DNA from 2 places in the Paenibacillus sp. Dod16 genome. Region 2 is predicted to be linked to the other one. Evidence: riboswitches for the same ligand, from Rfam matches in the RefSeq annotation. Region 2 holds a riboswitch; the other holds the start of a gene.
What was found. A riboswitch is a leader RNA that binds a small molecule or an ion and turns the genes downstream of it on or off. The one in region 2 is predicted to bind ZMP and ZTP.
Positions count from the first base shown of each region.

Region 1: linked by a shared signal. The riboswitch ahead of rpiB (ribose 5-phosphate isomerase B) and the one ahead of ACPV3A_RS20445 (bifunctional 5,10-methylenetetrahydrofolate dehydrogenase/5,10-methenyltetrahydrofolate cyclohydrolase) in region 2 are both predicted to bind ZMP and ZTP.

Region 1 covers NZ_JBNDYG010000001.1:165,958-173,768, reverse strand. Annotated here, with positions in the region: gene glyA (serine hydroxymethyltransferase) at 1-644, opposite strand, end outside; gene ACPV3A_RS00730 (TIGR01440 family protein) at 735-1,319, opposite strand; gene rpiB (ribose 5-phosphate isomerase B) at 1,401-1,865, opposite strand; ZMP/ZTP riboswitch at 1,980-2,061, opposite strand; gene ACPV3A_RS00720 (low molecular weight protein arginine phosphatase) at 2,153-2,740, opposite strand; gene ACPV3A_RS00715 (manganese efflux pump MntP family protein) at 2,794-3,357, opposite strand; gene ACPV3A_RS00710 (L-threonylcarbamoyladenylate synthase) at 3,440-4,585, opposite strand; gene spoIIR (stage II sporulation protein R) at 5,039-5,734, opposite strand; gene ACPV3A_RS00700 (hypothetical protein) at 6,194-6,718, shown strand; gene ACPV3A_RS00695 (transposase) at 7,265-7,501, shown strand; gene ACPV3A_RS00690 (FtsW/RodA/SpoVE family cell cycle protein) at 7,665-7,811, opposite strand, start outside.
Region 2 covers NZ_JBNDYG010000028.1:202,145-209,955, forward strand. Annotated here, with positions in the region: gene ACPV3A_RS20425 (Cof-type HAD-IIB family hydrolase) at 1-341, opposite strand, end outside; gene ACPV3A_RS20430 (sucrose-specific PTS transporter subunit IIBC) at 612-2,033, opposite strand; gene ACPV3A_RS20435 (glycoside hydrolase family 32 protein) at 2,030-3,532, opposite strand; gene ACPV3A_RS20440 (LacI family DNA-binding transcriptional regulator) at 3,714-4,706, opposite strand; gene ACPV3A_RS20445 (bifunctional 5,10-methylenetetrahydrofolate dehydrogenase/5,10-methenyltetrahydrofolate cyclohydrolase) at 5,004-5,852, opposite strand; ZMP/ZTP riboswitch at 5,917-5,996, opposite strand; gene ACPV3A_RS20450 (permease) at 6,155-7,096, shown strand; gene ACPV3A_RS20455 (TIGR03943 family putative permease subunit) at 7,194-7,811, shown strand, end outside.

The sequences.
Region 1 (7,811 bases), on a different contig from region 2:
ACCGGATTCGGATGAAGACCTGCCGCAACGAGTCCTGCAATATGAGCAATGTCGACCATGAACAACGCGCCTACGTCATTGGCGATGGCAGCCAGCTTTTCAAAATCAATAATGCGAGGATAGGCACTTGCACCCGCCACGATCAGACGAGGGCGATGCTTGAATGCCGCTTTGCGGACTTCGTCGTAATCGATAAGGAACGTGTCTTCTTGCACGCCGTAGGCAACGAAATTGTACAGAAGGCCGGAAGCGTTAACCGGGCTTCCGTGAGTCAAATGGCCGCCATGGGCCAGGTTCATGCCGAGCACGGTATCTCCAGGCTTCAAGGCCGCCAAATATACCGCCATGTTCGCTTGGGCACCGGAGTGCGGCTGAACGTTGGCATGCTCGGCTCCGAACAATTCTTTGGCGCGGTCACGGGCGATATCTTCCACGATATCCACACGCTCACAGCCACCGTAATAGCGTTTGCCAGGGTAGCCTTCCGCATATTTATTCGTCAGCACCGTCCCCATTGCTTCCATAACCGCTTCGCTGACAATATTCTCAGAGGCAATCAGCTCAATGTTGCTGCGTTGACGCTTCAGCTCCAAATCCATCGCTTCCAATACAGCCGGGTCACTCTTCCGCAAATGTTCCATCATGTTCATATCCTCCCATAATCCATCGTTATTTTTTCTTGCAAACTTAAAACTACAAGTTGTCATCATTGAAAAAGCGAGTTCTCATTCGAATCAATCGCACAGCGTGGAATCATCCCTCTGCTCGAGTCGGTACACCGCACGTTCTCCGCCGATCAGCTTGGGGCGGGTATAAGCCGCAGTTACGCGCGCCTCCCCGATATAACGCTCGGTCGGCCGGAATGGAACCGCCACTCTCCGCAAATGCATGCCGATCAGCGTCTCGCCGATATCGACACCCGCATGGGCTTCAATCGATTCCGCAAGGCAGGGCTCCTTCATGCTGCGGTAAGCTGCAGAAGCCATCGACCCGCCCGCACCCGGAATGGGAACTGCCGCCACTTCCGTCAAGCCCAGCCGCTCGAGCAGCTCGCGTTCCATGACAAGCGCACGGTTCAGATGCTCACAGCATTGATAGGCCACCGCGAAACCGAATTCCGCTTGAACCGCGGCAATGCCCTGGAGAAGCTGCTGCGCCGTTTCAAGAGCGCCGCCCGTACCGATTCGGCGTCCAACCACTTCACTGGTGCTGGCTCCGATGACCAGCACTTTACCCGGGCCTAAATCGGCCGCTTCGGCCAGTTCGCGGACAATACGCGCTGTCTGTTCGTTCAAGGAAACCTTGGAGATATCCGTCATGTCACAGTCCTCCCGATGATTTTTTCACAGAAGATGCTTCAATCCCATATCACGATAGCCGCAGCTGTATTACGCGTTCACTTATCGCGATTCATTCTTCAGGTAACGCTCCTCGATGGCCTTGATCTTGTTCACGCGGCCGACATGGCGCTCGCCATGACTGAAATCCGTCGTCAGCCATGCGCTGACGATTTCGGCAGCAAGTCCGGGACCGACGACACGCTCACCCAGCGCAATCACGTTGCTGTCGTTATGCTCGCGCGTCGCTTTAGCTGAGAACACATCATGTGTCAGCGCGCAGCGAATGCCCGGCACCTTGTTGGCCGCAATGCTCATGCCGATCCCCGTACCGCAGATCAGAATGCCGCGGTCCGCTTCACCCGAGACGACCTTCTCGCACACCGGAAGGGCATAATCGGGATAATCCACGGAGTCGGAACAGCCGCAGCCCAGATCCTCCACCTCGTGTCCAAGACCCCGAATGACTCCCACGATTTCCTCTTTCAGACGAATGCCGGCATGATCCGTACCCAATGCAATTTTCATCTATGAAAAACCCCCTCGTATGTTCGCTTTTGCGTTTTAGCTTGTTTCATTATAACCCAAATCGGGCGCAAAAGACGAAAAAAGAGCAGTCGGCGCACGTATTGTGCTCCAAATGCTCTTTGCCCAGGCGACCGGCCGTATATTCCGATGCTCCATCGTGGTTTCATCCACTTCGTCGCCAGTTACACCGGATCATTTGTTTTTCAACTTCATCTTAAAGCAATACCATGCGAAAGGCAAGTGGCTTTTTAGCCCAATGGCAGGCTTTATATCTCTAAAAGCTAGACTTAATTATGTCGATCCGCTTCCAGCTTGTCCAAAAGACGGAACAACGCTGTCCGTATCTCTGCGGCCGTCGCTTCATATTCCTCCCGCGAGCCTCCGAAAGGATCGGAGATATCGAAGCTCGGGATGCGCTGACGCAGCTCGATCAGACGCTCCCGGTCACGGTCGCTGACATCGTGGCCCAGAGATCTGGCCAGCTCAAGCGCTGCATACAGACTATCCTGCTCCCGCAGATCGTCCAGCACCCGGCGGTCATCCTCAACAAACTCTTTCAGCGTGTGCATCTTGTCTGCGGCGTGCGGGAACTGCCTTATAGCATACTGCTTATGCGACTGGGTCAGCGTCAGAATCAGATCCGCCCATTCCACCAGGTTCGCGGTCAACGGCTTGGACACCAAGCGTTCCTGGATATCCTGGTCTCGCAGGATGGATTCCGCATGATGGGACACCGGCATTCCGTCCACGGCCGAGACGCCGGCGGACTTCGTTTCCAGCGGAATGCCCCGTTGTTTGGCAAGCTTGCGCAGCATGCCTTCCGCCATTGGACTGCGGCAGGTATTTCCCGTGCAGACAAACAGTATATTTTTCACGGTCCGTTCCTCCCGTTCGTAGGTTCTTTGGGGCTATTGTAACAAATATTGCGTCAAAAAATAAACATGGTGCCAAAGATAACCAAAATCAGTCCGCCCAGCATTTCACCGTACTCCCCCAGCTTATTGCTTACCTGACGGCCAAGCAGCAAACCGAGAATGGACAGCAAACCGCCCACGACCCCGAAGGAAATTACGATTAACAGCACATCATCCACAAACATTCCGAGCGAAACGCCTACCGAGAAGGAGTCGATGCTGACGCTAAACGAAAACAGCAGCATGCCTAAAAATGCGGTAGGATGTATTCGCTGCCCTTCTCCGCCCCGCAGGGCGTTATACATCATATGCCCGCCCAGTAAAAGCAGCAGCCCGCCGGCAGCAAGCCCTGTGACGTGGCCCAGTAACATGCCAACGTAGCGGCCGGCAAATAAGCCCAGCAGCGGCATCAGCATGTGAAACAACGCGATCATGAAGCTGATGCCCAGCATATGGCCTAAGCGCATACCGCCTCTCATTCCAACTCCGATTCCAAGCGAAAATGCGTCTAGCCCGAGTGCAATTGCCATCAGCAGAATCGCCGCAAGCTGTCCCGATTGGACAGACGCCTCCAGCATGCCCATTCCCCCAAGTCCCATGGTCTTGTACACCATATGCGGACAAGGGGTAAATGATGCCAACAGCGTTCATGCGGCTGCTTTAATTCACGTCGATGATGTGGTGTCCCGCGGCCTTCAGCAGCCGGTTCATGACGGCTGCTCCGAGGCCCTGCTCCGGGCACGCTTCGGCCAGGATGAAGGTTGCGCCTTCGTCATCGAACCGGCGCAGGCCGGCGTACAGCCGGCGGGCCGCTTCCTCCGGCGCGGCCAGGCTGCCGAGCGAGACGGCAACGTCCGCGCGGTAGTGACCGATGCGCTCGTCGAACGACAGCACGCCGGTCACCTCCCCGCGCCGGGCAGCCGCCTCAAGCTCGGCCGCGATGCGTGCCGACACGGCGTCGGCACGCGGGCCCTGCACCACGCACATCGCACCCTTCGGTGCGTAGTGCGTGTATTTCATGCCCGGCGAGCGCGGCGCCGGGCTCTCCGCCTCCCCGGCGGCGCGATGCAGCGCCGGGTCCATGCGCACGCTTGCCGCAACCGCGGCAAGCTGCTCGGCCGTGACGCCGCCCGGGCGGAGCACCGTGACGGCGCCGTCTTCGCCGACTTGCACCACCGTCGACTCGACGCCCACCCCGGCAGGGCCGCCGTCGAGGACGCCGTCGATCGCCCCGGCCAAATCCTCCAGGACATGGCTGGCCAGCGTAGGGCTTGGCCGACCGGAACGGTTCGCGCTCGGCGCAGCCAGCGGACGCCCGGCGGCACTGATCAAGGCCAGCGCCACGTTGTGATCCGGCATCCGCACGGCAACGGTATCGAGCCCCGCCGTCACACGAGGGGATACAGCACCCGGTTTAACGGGCAGTACCAGTGATAGCGGCCCAGGCCAGAACCTTGCCATCAAGGCCCTTTCCGTCTCATTCACATGAAGGACCAAACCGTCAAGCTGAGTAAGCTCCGAAATATGCACGATTAATGGATTGTCCGACGGCCGGCCCTTCGCAGCAAAGACACGCTCGACCGCTTCCGTATTACCGGCGTCTGCACCAAGCCCGTAGACTGTTTCCGTCGGAAAGGCCACCGTTCCGCCCCGCTCGAGCACCTGCCCCGCTTCCTCCAGCGCCTGCTTCGCTTCTTTCTCCAAACTCAAGCTCTCCCTGGAAAGCAAGTTCGATACATGCCACACTTGGGTTGATTTTTGAGCAGCCTGGCGGAAGCCGTTATCCCGCTGCTGGCTAGGCTCCATGCCATTCCCGTTCTGTTCCATTCCTATCCCAAACTTTCTGTATATGAAATATATAAACTCTAACGTGTGTGTTGCCTATGCCCCAAAATAAAAAGCGCTTTTCGTTCTTCAGTCCCGTGCCGGTTCCCATTCAAACCAGTCGCGCCAAAGAGAAAGCACTCTTCTAGAGGTTGTTCAAAAAGTCCGCTTTTGATAAGAAAACCAATCGAGGTCAATTCAAGGACGAGCGACCGCGATTTAAAGATAGGTTTTCTTGCGATATAGAATTTCATCAACTCCGTTGATAACTTATAAATTCTATATCTAACACGAAGCGAATCAGGTAGCAGCTCGGCATCGAATCTTGAATTCAGCTGGGCCTTCCGGTGCTGAAAATCCGACTTTTTGAACTCGCACTTCTACATCAAAGTTTATCATACCCGATCAGGATTGAAAATCAACTCGCTTATAATCCTAAAACAAGCTTACCACCCAGTTCCAAATGCCAAGGAACATATCCCACAAGAAGAAGCGGACCTCCGGTTCACTGTCGCCTGCATTCTTCGGAGCTTCCTCTTGGGAAGCCTCGCCGGCCTCTGCTGAAACCGTTTGGATACCTGCGTCAACAGGCTGCGCCGCCGCATCCCCGCTGCCACCATCGATGAAACAAAGCGGCGGGAACAAGACGCACCACCAGTTCTGCCCTTGACCTTCGCCTAACGTAATACGCAGCGCATCGTAATCGCCGGCCGGATACACCGTGCCCCCGTATAACTTCGTCGGGAACGGCACAACGCCAAGCTCTACGGTGTAACTGTATGTAATCCCTCTTTTCTTCAACTCTTCACCCACCAATTGGCGGATTTCCGGAAGATGCTGCCGGGTTAATTCTTTGGCGTCTTCCAGGCTTTGCGGGTTCTCCAGCTGCAGGACCCAGAGCTGCATTTGCTCAACGACCGAATCACGAATCTCTCTTTTGACCAGCTGATCGGACGGGCTATCGGAATTCGCCAGTATGCGAAGTCGTATCGATTCCTGAGGGATCGGACCGCCAACAACGGAAGCATCAATCTGCTGTCCTTCCCAAGCCATGATGACCATAAACATACAGGATAAGAGCACAACCATTTTTTTTGCGATAATACGGAGGGTTTCACTATAATTTTTCATCTCGGACAACCGCCTCTCTATGAACGAAACTCTATGATGCTATCAGTATGTCCGAAGTTAAGAGATTTAGACCTGCAAATATACAATTTTCATTTTAAAAATTCTGTTTTATACAAAGTTAGTCCAACTGTTATCTTTTAACCATTTCACACCTAAAGAAGCTGTGTCCGTTAAGGTATTCTGCTAAGGATGAAAACTATCAGTTTCATAAAATTATGAAAACTTTACTATAGCGATGAAGCCAATAAGGTCTATATAAACTAAGAACACGCTTTTCTAAATCTCAAAATAAATCTTTAGTTATATAAGTCGACAATCAATGTACAATTCAACCCTCCCTTTGACAACTATGTCTATAATTGTTAACCTATTAATAGGGAATATATACCAAAAAATATAATATAGAGGAGGGCAGGGTTTTATTTCAAAATAAAAAAATGTAGAAAGAGGTAGATTTTCATGAAATCAAAAAAACTTCTAATTTCTTGTATGATGGCTCTTTCAGTGATGACTATTTCGACTCACGCAGCTGATACTGAGATCGTTAGCCTTAAAAGCAGTCCTACTTCAGTAGAGACCAATAACTATTCATCAGGGATTGAAATAATTCCATATGGGACTAGTGCCCCAACATCTCTATGGAACTTAGGAAATGGCCCCTATGATGCAGAATTCGGAGCTTTGCGTAATATTTTATATACAAACTATTATTTCACACCCAATTCAAATGGAGAATTATTTATGCATGGACGTATATGGGAAGAAACAGGTGATTCTAGCGGCACCTACAAATATAAAATCATTTGTTATGATGCATCAACAAAGAGAGCAGTTACTGAGACTAGTGGAGTAACTAACGGATATGGAACTGATGTTAACATTCGCTTCTATAATCTTGACAAATCTAAGAATTATTACTTTGGATATCAGAATCTTGACGGCTCCTGGTCGACCTTAGGGGGCTATACAACAATTTCTCGTTAAAAAAGTACTTTCATTTGAATATAAATACTTAATTTGCTTTAATTATTATTAAAAGGAAAATAAGGGGGCGTCCCGAAAGATCTTAGATCTTGCGGGACACTCCCTTATTTTTTGCGTTGAAAGACGCTTCGTGTACGAATCGGCCCTTCCATCGCTAATATGAACGAGATCTGTCAAGTGGTTGTTTGAAACTCCCTTAGTCTTCCCAACAGTCGGGAAGATCCGTTGCAATCCAAAATGAAAAATAACCCCCCTCCAAAAATCCGTTTGGGTACTCCGTAAAGATCTATTGCGCCGGTTGCAAACCTACGAGTAGCATCAAGAAAGACTCGGGGATCGAACCAACTACAGCAAACCGACCCTGACGCGACCTTTATGCGTATGAAAGAAGACCACAAGCGCAATAGTCAACATAAGCCGGGGTACAGAAGAAGTGTGAAGAGAAGTCCGCTGGATCGACAACTGGACCTATGACGAAAATAGTGATACTAGCAACGCCTGGGCGGAAAGCCCAAGGAAACCGTGAGATCCGTGTGAGCCTGAAGTATTTGCTCCAGAAACAAAAAGCTCGGCAGCAGCTTAAAAGCGAGGAAGGATACCGTAATCACGGTACATGATCGAGCCGGAAAGTGTCTCTGGCAAATAAAGAACAACCGAAAACTCCGCCGGTTTCTGCTTCGAGGATTATCCAAAGTGAGTTTGGAGATCGTATTGCCTTCGCTTGCCCACAATTTGCTGAAGCGAGCAACCATTAAACAAAAAGGTCGAAGACCAGCGCTCTAATTGAGTCTGTCTTCGACCTTTTTTATGGGTACATGAATGAATTTATAGCTGTCTTTTAAAAAACAATATATATTTAGGACAGCCACTTCTTGGATAAATGATTATTTAGTTCGGTTGATATAGATCAACTCACATTCATTACACTAATCCCCGAGGAAAATACCTAAGCATGCTTAGGGGTCCGTGGGCGGTGAGCATGCGGATCCGGCATATCTTCCTCCACTTCCTGTCCATGCAGCTTCACGCTCATGGCTACTCCCAGACTGGCCATACTGATCACAAGGGAAGTTCCCCCGTAACTGATGAAGGG
Region 2 (7,811 bases):
GTTACGTTCATCTTCATGGCTTCACTGCCGGCATATATGATCGGATGATCAAACTCAACGGCCTGCTCCGTCAGCTTCTGCAAGGCATCTTGCGCCAATGGATAACCATAGATCGGTTTGCCTTCATGAACCACATACTGACCGTTCATACAAACATAGGAATTGATACCGAGCTCCTCCCGCAGCTCTTCAAAATGATAGGGAGCGCGCCCTGTCGCTATAGCGACGATGTGCCCGGCATCCTTTAACTCCCGAATGGACTCCTTCGTTGTAGCCGGAACTTTCTTGTCATGATCCAGCAGCGTCCCGTCAATATCAAAAAATATGATTTTCTTATTCAATGAAACTCGCCCCTCTTCCGTATATTCTAGCCAGTAACCATATTGTAAATGATGAAAAGCATTTCAGAGCAAGCCATAATTTCAGCAAGGTCGCTTCGGACACTTCCCGATCATACATAAAAAACCGCGCAGGAGCACGGTTTCTATGGTATTTAATATCGTTGAATTCAAGATAACCATTTACATACACATTAGAGCAATTTGCCGTCATTTTTTTATCTAACGACAACAAAAGAGTCCGCCTTGTGCAGACGGACTTCTTCTGAGGGCTTATTTCGCTTCCGATCGAACCTCATCGAGCATTTTATCATTGAATCCGAACAGCCAAGTCAGCACAAAAGTTAGAGCCATCGCGGTCAGATTGCACAAAATGTAAAGAGGAAGCTGGCTGTTCAAGTATAACAGCGTACCTGGGATCACCGTAATCGCCATGCCCGTTGCCTCCAGTTGGAAGAGGGAAGCCATGAAACCGCCCACGCCACCGCCGATCAAGGCGATCACGAACGGTCTGACGTACCGGAGGTTGACCCCGAAGATCGCCGGCTCCGAAATTCCCAGCATGGCCGAGAATGCGGACGGCAGCGATAAAGCCTTTAGTTTTTTGTTTCTCGTCTTGAGTCCGACAGCCAGACAAGCTGCCCCTTGCGCTGCCATGGCGCTAGTCACGATCGCATTAAACGGATTGCTTCCCGTCTTCTCAAGAAGCTGAATTTCAAGGAAATTGAAAATATGATGTACGCCTGTGACCACAATAATCTGATTGAAGAAGCCGATCACAAGACCCGCAATGCCAAACGGCAGCTCCAGCAAGAAAGTCGTCGCGTTCAGAACCACCTCTTCCAGGGAGTGGAACACGGGGCCGATGGCGAACAGCCCGAGCGTAATCATTACAAGCAAGGTTAGAAACGGTGTAACGATCAAATCAATCGCTTCAGGAATGCGTTTTCGCAAAAATCTCTCGAATTTCGCGCCCAGCAGTCCAATGAAGAATGCCGGCAGAACCGAGCCCTGATACCCTACGACCGGAATGAAATCAAATATCATGAGTGCCTCAGCCGAGCCGTTCGCCACGCTGTACGCGTTGGGAAGAGCCGGGTTCACCAGCATCAGACCCAGGACGATACCGAGCACCGGGCTGCCCCCGAACACTCTAAATGCGGACCAGGCCACCAAGGCCGGCAAGAAAGCGAAAGCCGTATCCGTCAATACCTGGGTGAAGAGCAGAAAATTAGCCGAGATATCATCCGGTGTCGCACCAAACCAGGCAAGCACGGTGTCCTGGGTCAGAAGTCCCCGTAATCCCATGAACAAGCCAGTGGCGACCAGTACCGGGATAATCGGCACAAACACATCACCGAACGTACGAATCGCCCGCTGGAACGGATTCCCCGACTTTTTAGCCTGAGATTTCAGTTCTTCCTTGCTTGTGCTCTCCATTCCCAGGGATTCGACCGCTTCAAAAATCTGATTGACGGTTCCTGTTCCGAAAATGATCTGATATTGGCCGGAGTTGAAAAAAGCGCCTTTGACCTTATCAATATTTTCGACCTTCTTCTGGTCAATCTTCTTCTGATCGTGAACCATAATTCGCAGTCTCGTAGCACAGTGAGCAAAGGAAGCGATGTTCTCCCTGCCGCCGATGGCTTCCACTACCTGCCTTGCAATTTTCCGATTATCCGCTGCCATGTTCATTCATCCCCTTCTATATCTTTTACGGCTTGGGCAAGATCCCACTTCTTGACCTTCAAGCCGGCGCTGCCGTTTGTTGCGAAAAATCGTATATGACGGCTGTCCCGTTTTGGAAATATCCGACTCGTAAATACCTCTTCGCCATCATTAACGAACACCTCTGCCGAAGAAATATCCACAAAAAGATGAAATTTGATCGAGTTTGCTTTGGCATGCAGCATGCAGGTTCGTGTCGTTCCGTAATCACTTACAATCGTTGCACCCGATGATGAGCGATCCAGTGTAACCTTTTGCCTGAGAGCGTCATACCAGATGACCGTCCGCTCCGTTTCGCTTGCTCGAAATTCAATGCCAACGGCGTCCGCTTCGATCGCATGGAACTCGCATATCATCTCGAATACGGTCCCCTCAACTCCTGCATAACTCTTCACTTCGCTGTAAAGTGTATCCGCTGCTTCCATGGCCTTATCGCGGAGCACTTCCAACTCGGGGACCGGCTGCTGAATCAGCTTGCCCTCACGGAACGAGAGCGAACGCGGAAGAGTCAAACAATGCGCCCAGCCATGCGAGTCGGTTGGATAGACGACCTCCGGCATACCCATCCAGCCTACCATGATGCGCCGATCTTGCTCGTCCAGCATGGTCTGCGGTGCGTAGAAATCAAAACCTCTGTCCAGCTCGTAAAAGGAGCCGTGTTCAAACTCCAGCGTGCCCCGATCCAGCGGCTTGCCCGAGATGTAGCCGGATTGGTAAATGTTCCGGTATTCGTCGTCTTGCGGACTCAGCCCCTGCGGCGAAAACAGCAGCACGCCCCGTCCTTCCAGTTCAAAATAATCGGGGCACTCCCACATATAGCCGAAATGTTCAAGACGGGTTTGGATTTCCCCTTTGCAGGTCCAATCCAGCAAATCCGGTGATTCATATACGACAGCCGTTCCTGTCTGATCGCCCCTTTGGGCGCCGATAACGAACCGGTACATGTCTTCGTCTTTCCATACCTTCGGATCCCGAAAATGCTCGGTATATCCGTCCGGCACATGGTCGATCAGCGGCTTATCGAGCTTCGTGACCGATCCATCGCGGTTCATCACGGCCATGCATTGATAAGATTGCCTGTTCCATTCCTCATCCCGGGCATTTCCGGTATACATCAGATACAGTTTGTCGTCTTTCACGATTCCGCTGCCCGAGTAAGCGCCATAAGCATCCTGCGGGTGGCCAGGTTCAATGGCGATGCCTTGGTTTTGCCAATGCACGAGGTCTTTCGAGGATGTATGGTACCAGTATTTCAAGCCGTGATACGTACCCAGCGGAAACCATTGATAAAATAAGTGATATTCCCCGTTATAATAAGAAAACCCGTTAGGGTCATTCAGCAAGCCCATGATGGGCTGTATGTGAAACCTCTGCCTCCATTCGCTTAATTTCACTTTCTCCTTTAAGGAGGAAAGCTCTTCGGGAGAAGCCTGATCCAGGCGTCGGTATTTCAGTTCTCTGTCCATATCTCTTCTCCTTATAAATGGGCTTACTAAAAAAATCTAACTGATCATGCTATGCGTGAACATCAGCCTAACTCACCTATGGTGGAACCGGTTCCAATCAGGAGTAAAAATAATGAACTCAGCTCCAATACCAGGCAAAAGCAGTATTGGAACCGGTTCCGTTATTTTCAGTATAAAATACCTATTTTAGATTGTCAACGCTTTCGCGATGAATCATATCGCAGCTCATAACCGTCAGGAAATCCACAGGCTCGTCGTTGACCAGCTTCATTATATGCTGTGCGGCGAGATGGCCCGCTTGGGAATATCCATATTTAACCGTTGTCAATCCAGGATGAATCACCTCGGTTACGTCGTATCCGCCAAATCCGGTAACGGAGAGTTCGTTCGGAATTTGAATGCCCTTCATATGAGCCGCTTTCATAACGCCTAACGCGATATTGTCAGTAGCGCAAACCACGGCAGTTGGCAGCGTTCGGTTCGACTCAAAAATGGACCATGCGGTCTTTACACCATCCGACATCTTAAATCCACTCTCATAGAGATCCGCTTTCGCCTCACTATCCTCGCTTACCGCTTTCAGAAACCCTTCCTTCCGCTGAACTCCGACAGCAACGTCTTGTTCCGTCACCCCGATATAGGCAATATGGCGATGTCCCTTGGACAGCACATACCGGCCCATGTCATAACCCGCGGCATAGTCGTTATAAATCATGCTGTGAACATCCTTATGCTGCTGTCCTAACAGGATGACAGGGATGCCGATCTCTTGAATCGCGGCAAGATGGGTATCCGTCACTTGAGTCGCAAATAAAATAATGCCAGATATTTTTTGCCTGGCGAGATCATACAGCGCTTCAATCTCCCTGGATAAGTCCTGGCTTGCATTGATAATAAGAAGCTGATAACCGTGTTTCCTTAATTCTTCATCCATGCCGGCAACGGTCTGCGATGCTGAGAATGAATCCAGACGCGGTACAATGGTGCCGATCATGCTGGTTTTCTTCGCTTTCAAGCTCTGTGCAAACGAATTCGGAATATAACCGGTTTCCTGAATGACCAGCTCAATTTTTTGGCGTGTTGCATTGCTGACGGAACCTCCGTTTAAGAAACGGGAGACCGTGCTTTTGGCAACCCCGGCTTTTTTGGCAATATCTGCAATCGTGTTCTTCATTCGGTGCTCCCGGGAGCCGCTTGCGGCGCTGCAACGAACAGATGGTCCTCCACAGCTCCTAGTTGGGCAGCACAATGGATCCTGTTTCGTTTGTGCATGAATCTCTCCCCTTCGTTTTCGCTTTTTCCTAACTATACCATGACGTCCAGGCATCCGTGAAATGGAGACTCCAAGCCTATTATGGCAGGAGCCATATCTTTTCCAAGCTCCAGAACTCTTATTAGGAATGAACCGATTCGAAGGGGATTTATTCATGGGCGCATCTTAATTCATATGCAAATGGTCTGTGGCTTTCCTTTAGTCTTGCACGGTTCGCTCGGCCGATTCGACGGTATGCTTCAGCAATGTAGCAATCGTAACGGGGCCGACACCTGCCGGTACCGGTGTAATCGCAGATGCCACCTTCGCGCAGGCTTCATAATCGCAGTCGCCGATATTCCCTTTATTGTAGCCGGCATCCAATACAACGGCACCCGGCTTAATCCAGCTCCCTTGAATGAAATTAGGTTTGCCTACGGCCGCAACCACGATATCCGCCTGGGACACAAGCTCCCCGAGGTTCCTCGTTCTCGAGTGGCAGATCGTAACGGTAGCATTGCGATTGAGCAGCATCATCGATACCGGCTTACCCAGAATCGGACTGCGTCCGACCACCACGGCATGCTTCCCTTCGATCGGCAGATCATAATAATCCATAATCGAAATAATCGCGGCAGGCGTACAAGACGGATAATCGGCAAAACCAAACGCATTTTGCGAGAAACCGAGCGTGGTTACTCCATCCACGTCTTTTTCAATGGCTATGGCATCAAAAGCCGCCCGTTCATCGATATGATGCGGCACCGGATGCTGCAGCAGAATACCGTGGACATTCGGATCCTCGTTCAGCTCTTGTATCGCGGCGATCAGCTCCTCAGTCGAGGTCGATGTCTCCAGCACCACTTTCTTGGATATGATGCCAAGCCGCTCGCAAGCATTTCCCTTCATCCGCACATAGGTCGCAGAAGCAGGATCATCGCCAACCAGAATCGTTGCCAGACAAGGCGTTATCCCGTGCTGCTTCAATTCCTGTACCTTCACCGCCAGCTTTGCCTTAATATCATCGGATACCTTTTTTCCATCCAAAATTACGGGTTCCTTACTCATGCTAATCCGCTCCTTCGCCATTGTATTAAAAACATAAAGAGGCAAGGCGACTGATCGTCTCCTTACCTCTTGCCCAGGCGTACGGCATATGATCCTATGTGCTCCCTCTTGGTACCCCAAGCTACGCCAGTAACACACAGATAACTTTTTTTTAAATATACCACGACTTTGCACTTCGCGCTACCGATCATGAAGTTGACATATTAAATCGTAATCTTTTTGATTAATTTACAAGAATCTAGTATGTTGCCGATGGTACAAGCATAGAATGTCCTAAGAACAATTCGCTCCAGGAGGCCTGAATGAAATATCCGGTAATCTTCAAAATGCTGCCCTTCATGATTCCGCTTGTCTTCGTGATACCGGTCTTGACGATATGGCTGCAGAACGATTCAAGTCTAATATCAAGCCGTGATATACAGCAGGTAAAAACGGTTTTTACGGGCATTTTCCTTGAGGCGCTTCCTTTTGTGCTGCTTGGAGTGCTGCTGTCGTCCCTTCTTCAGCTGTTCGTTAAAGAACAGTGGGTGCGTCGGATCACGCCCAAAAATCCGGTCATCGGCGTCCTGTTCGCTTCCATGCTGGGGATCGTGTTTCCCATCTGTGAATGCGGGATGATCCCGGTCGTTCGAAGGCTGATGCTCAAGGGGATGCCTGCCTACATCGCTGTAACCTTTATTCTCAGCGGACCTATCCTGAACCCCATTGTGTTCGCTGCAACGACCATGGCCTTCCATTCGCATCCCGAAGTGACGATCGGCCGGATGGGACTGGCTTTTGCAGTCGCGGTAACGGTAGGTTTGCTTGTCTATGTTTTTTCAAGGAACAACCCGCTCAAGCGTTCCTTACAAGAGTTTTCCGAACAAGATTCCGCCGTTGGTGAACGCAAGCTGCACGAGCATCCCAAAACCTGGAGAAGCCTGTTTGTCCACGCCGGAGACGAATTGCTCGAAATGGGCAAATACCTGGTTCTTGGCGCATTCCTGACAGCCTGCATCCAATCCTTCATTCCTAGAGAAGAGCTGCTGGCATTGGGGAACGGTCCCACCGCATCTTACCTGTTCATGATGGGGTCCGTAGGTCCGCTCGTATCCTTCCTCGTGCTCGGCCCGATGCTGGATTTCAAAAGCTTGCTCATGCTGTCGACTACCTTTAAGACCAAATTCGTGATCGGTTTAAGCCTGCTGGTGATGACGCTTGTCTTCATCGGCTCTGTAGCCGTCAACGCTCTTTTGGGTGGATAGCTGCCTAAGGATGAAAGATTGACGAAAAACCAAACGAGATTACCGGGACCGTTTAGGATCAACAGGTATCCGCTTGAGATTGGAGGTGATTGGGAGGATGAAGTCCAGTTTGAGGATACGGATTCACTATACGCTCCGGTCGCTGCTTGTTGCGGCTCTCGCCGCTTATATCATGCATCTGAATGCTTCAGATTCGCTCGAGTATTACCTTGCGCCTCATATGCAGACCCTGCTGCTTCTCTGCCCGGTTCCGTTGTTGTTCATTGCATTCGGGATGATGTGGCATTCCCTTGCGGGCGATTCCGGAGAGGTGTGTGATTGCGAGCGTCCCCTGCCTACCGGCCTTGTCAAAAACGTAACGGTATACGGGTTATTCACGGTGCCGCTGCTGTTTGGCCTGCTCCTGCCGGACCAAGCCCTGGGCAGCGATATGGCAGCCAAAAAAGGAATGATCTACACCTATCCGAATCCCGATGTACGGCGTAAAACCGATGACCGCAACACGTCCGCCTTTTTAGGCACGGATAAGCAATTACCCGGCATGGATCAAGGAGCAGAAGAAAATATTGCTCTGAACGAACGATTCGTTGCCAAGGACATCTATAGTGTGGAGTTTGCAGAGCTTGCCAAGCGCTTATATACGCTGCCCGTCATTAAGGTGGAACCGGACATTTTCTCGGAAACCGTCGGGGCCATGGATATGTACAAAGAGCAT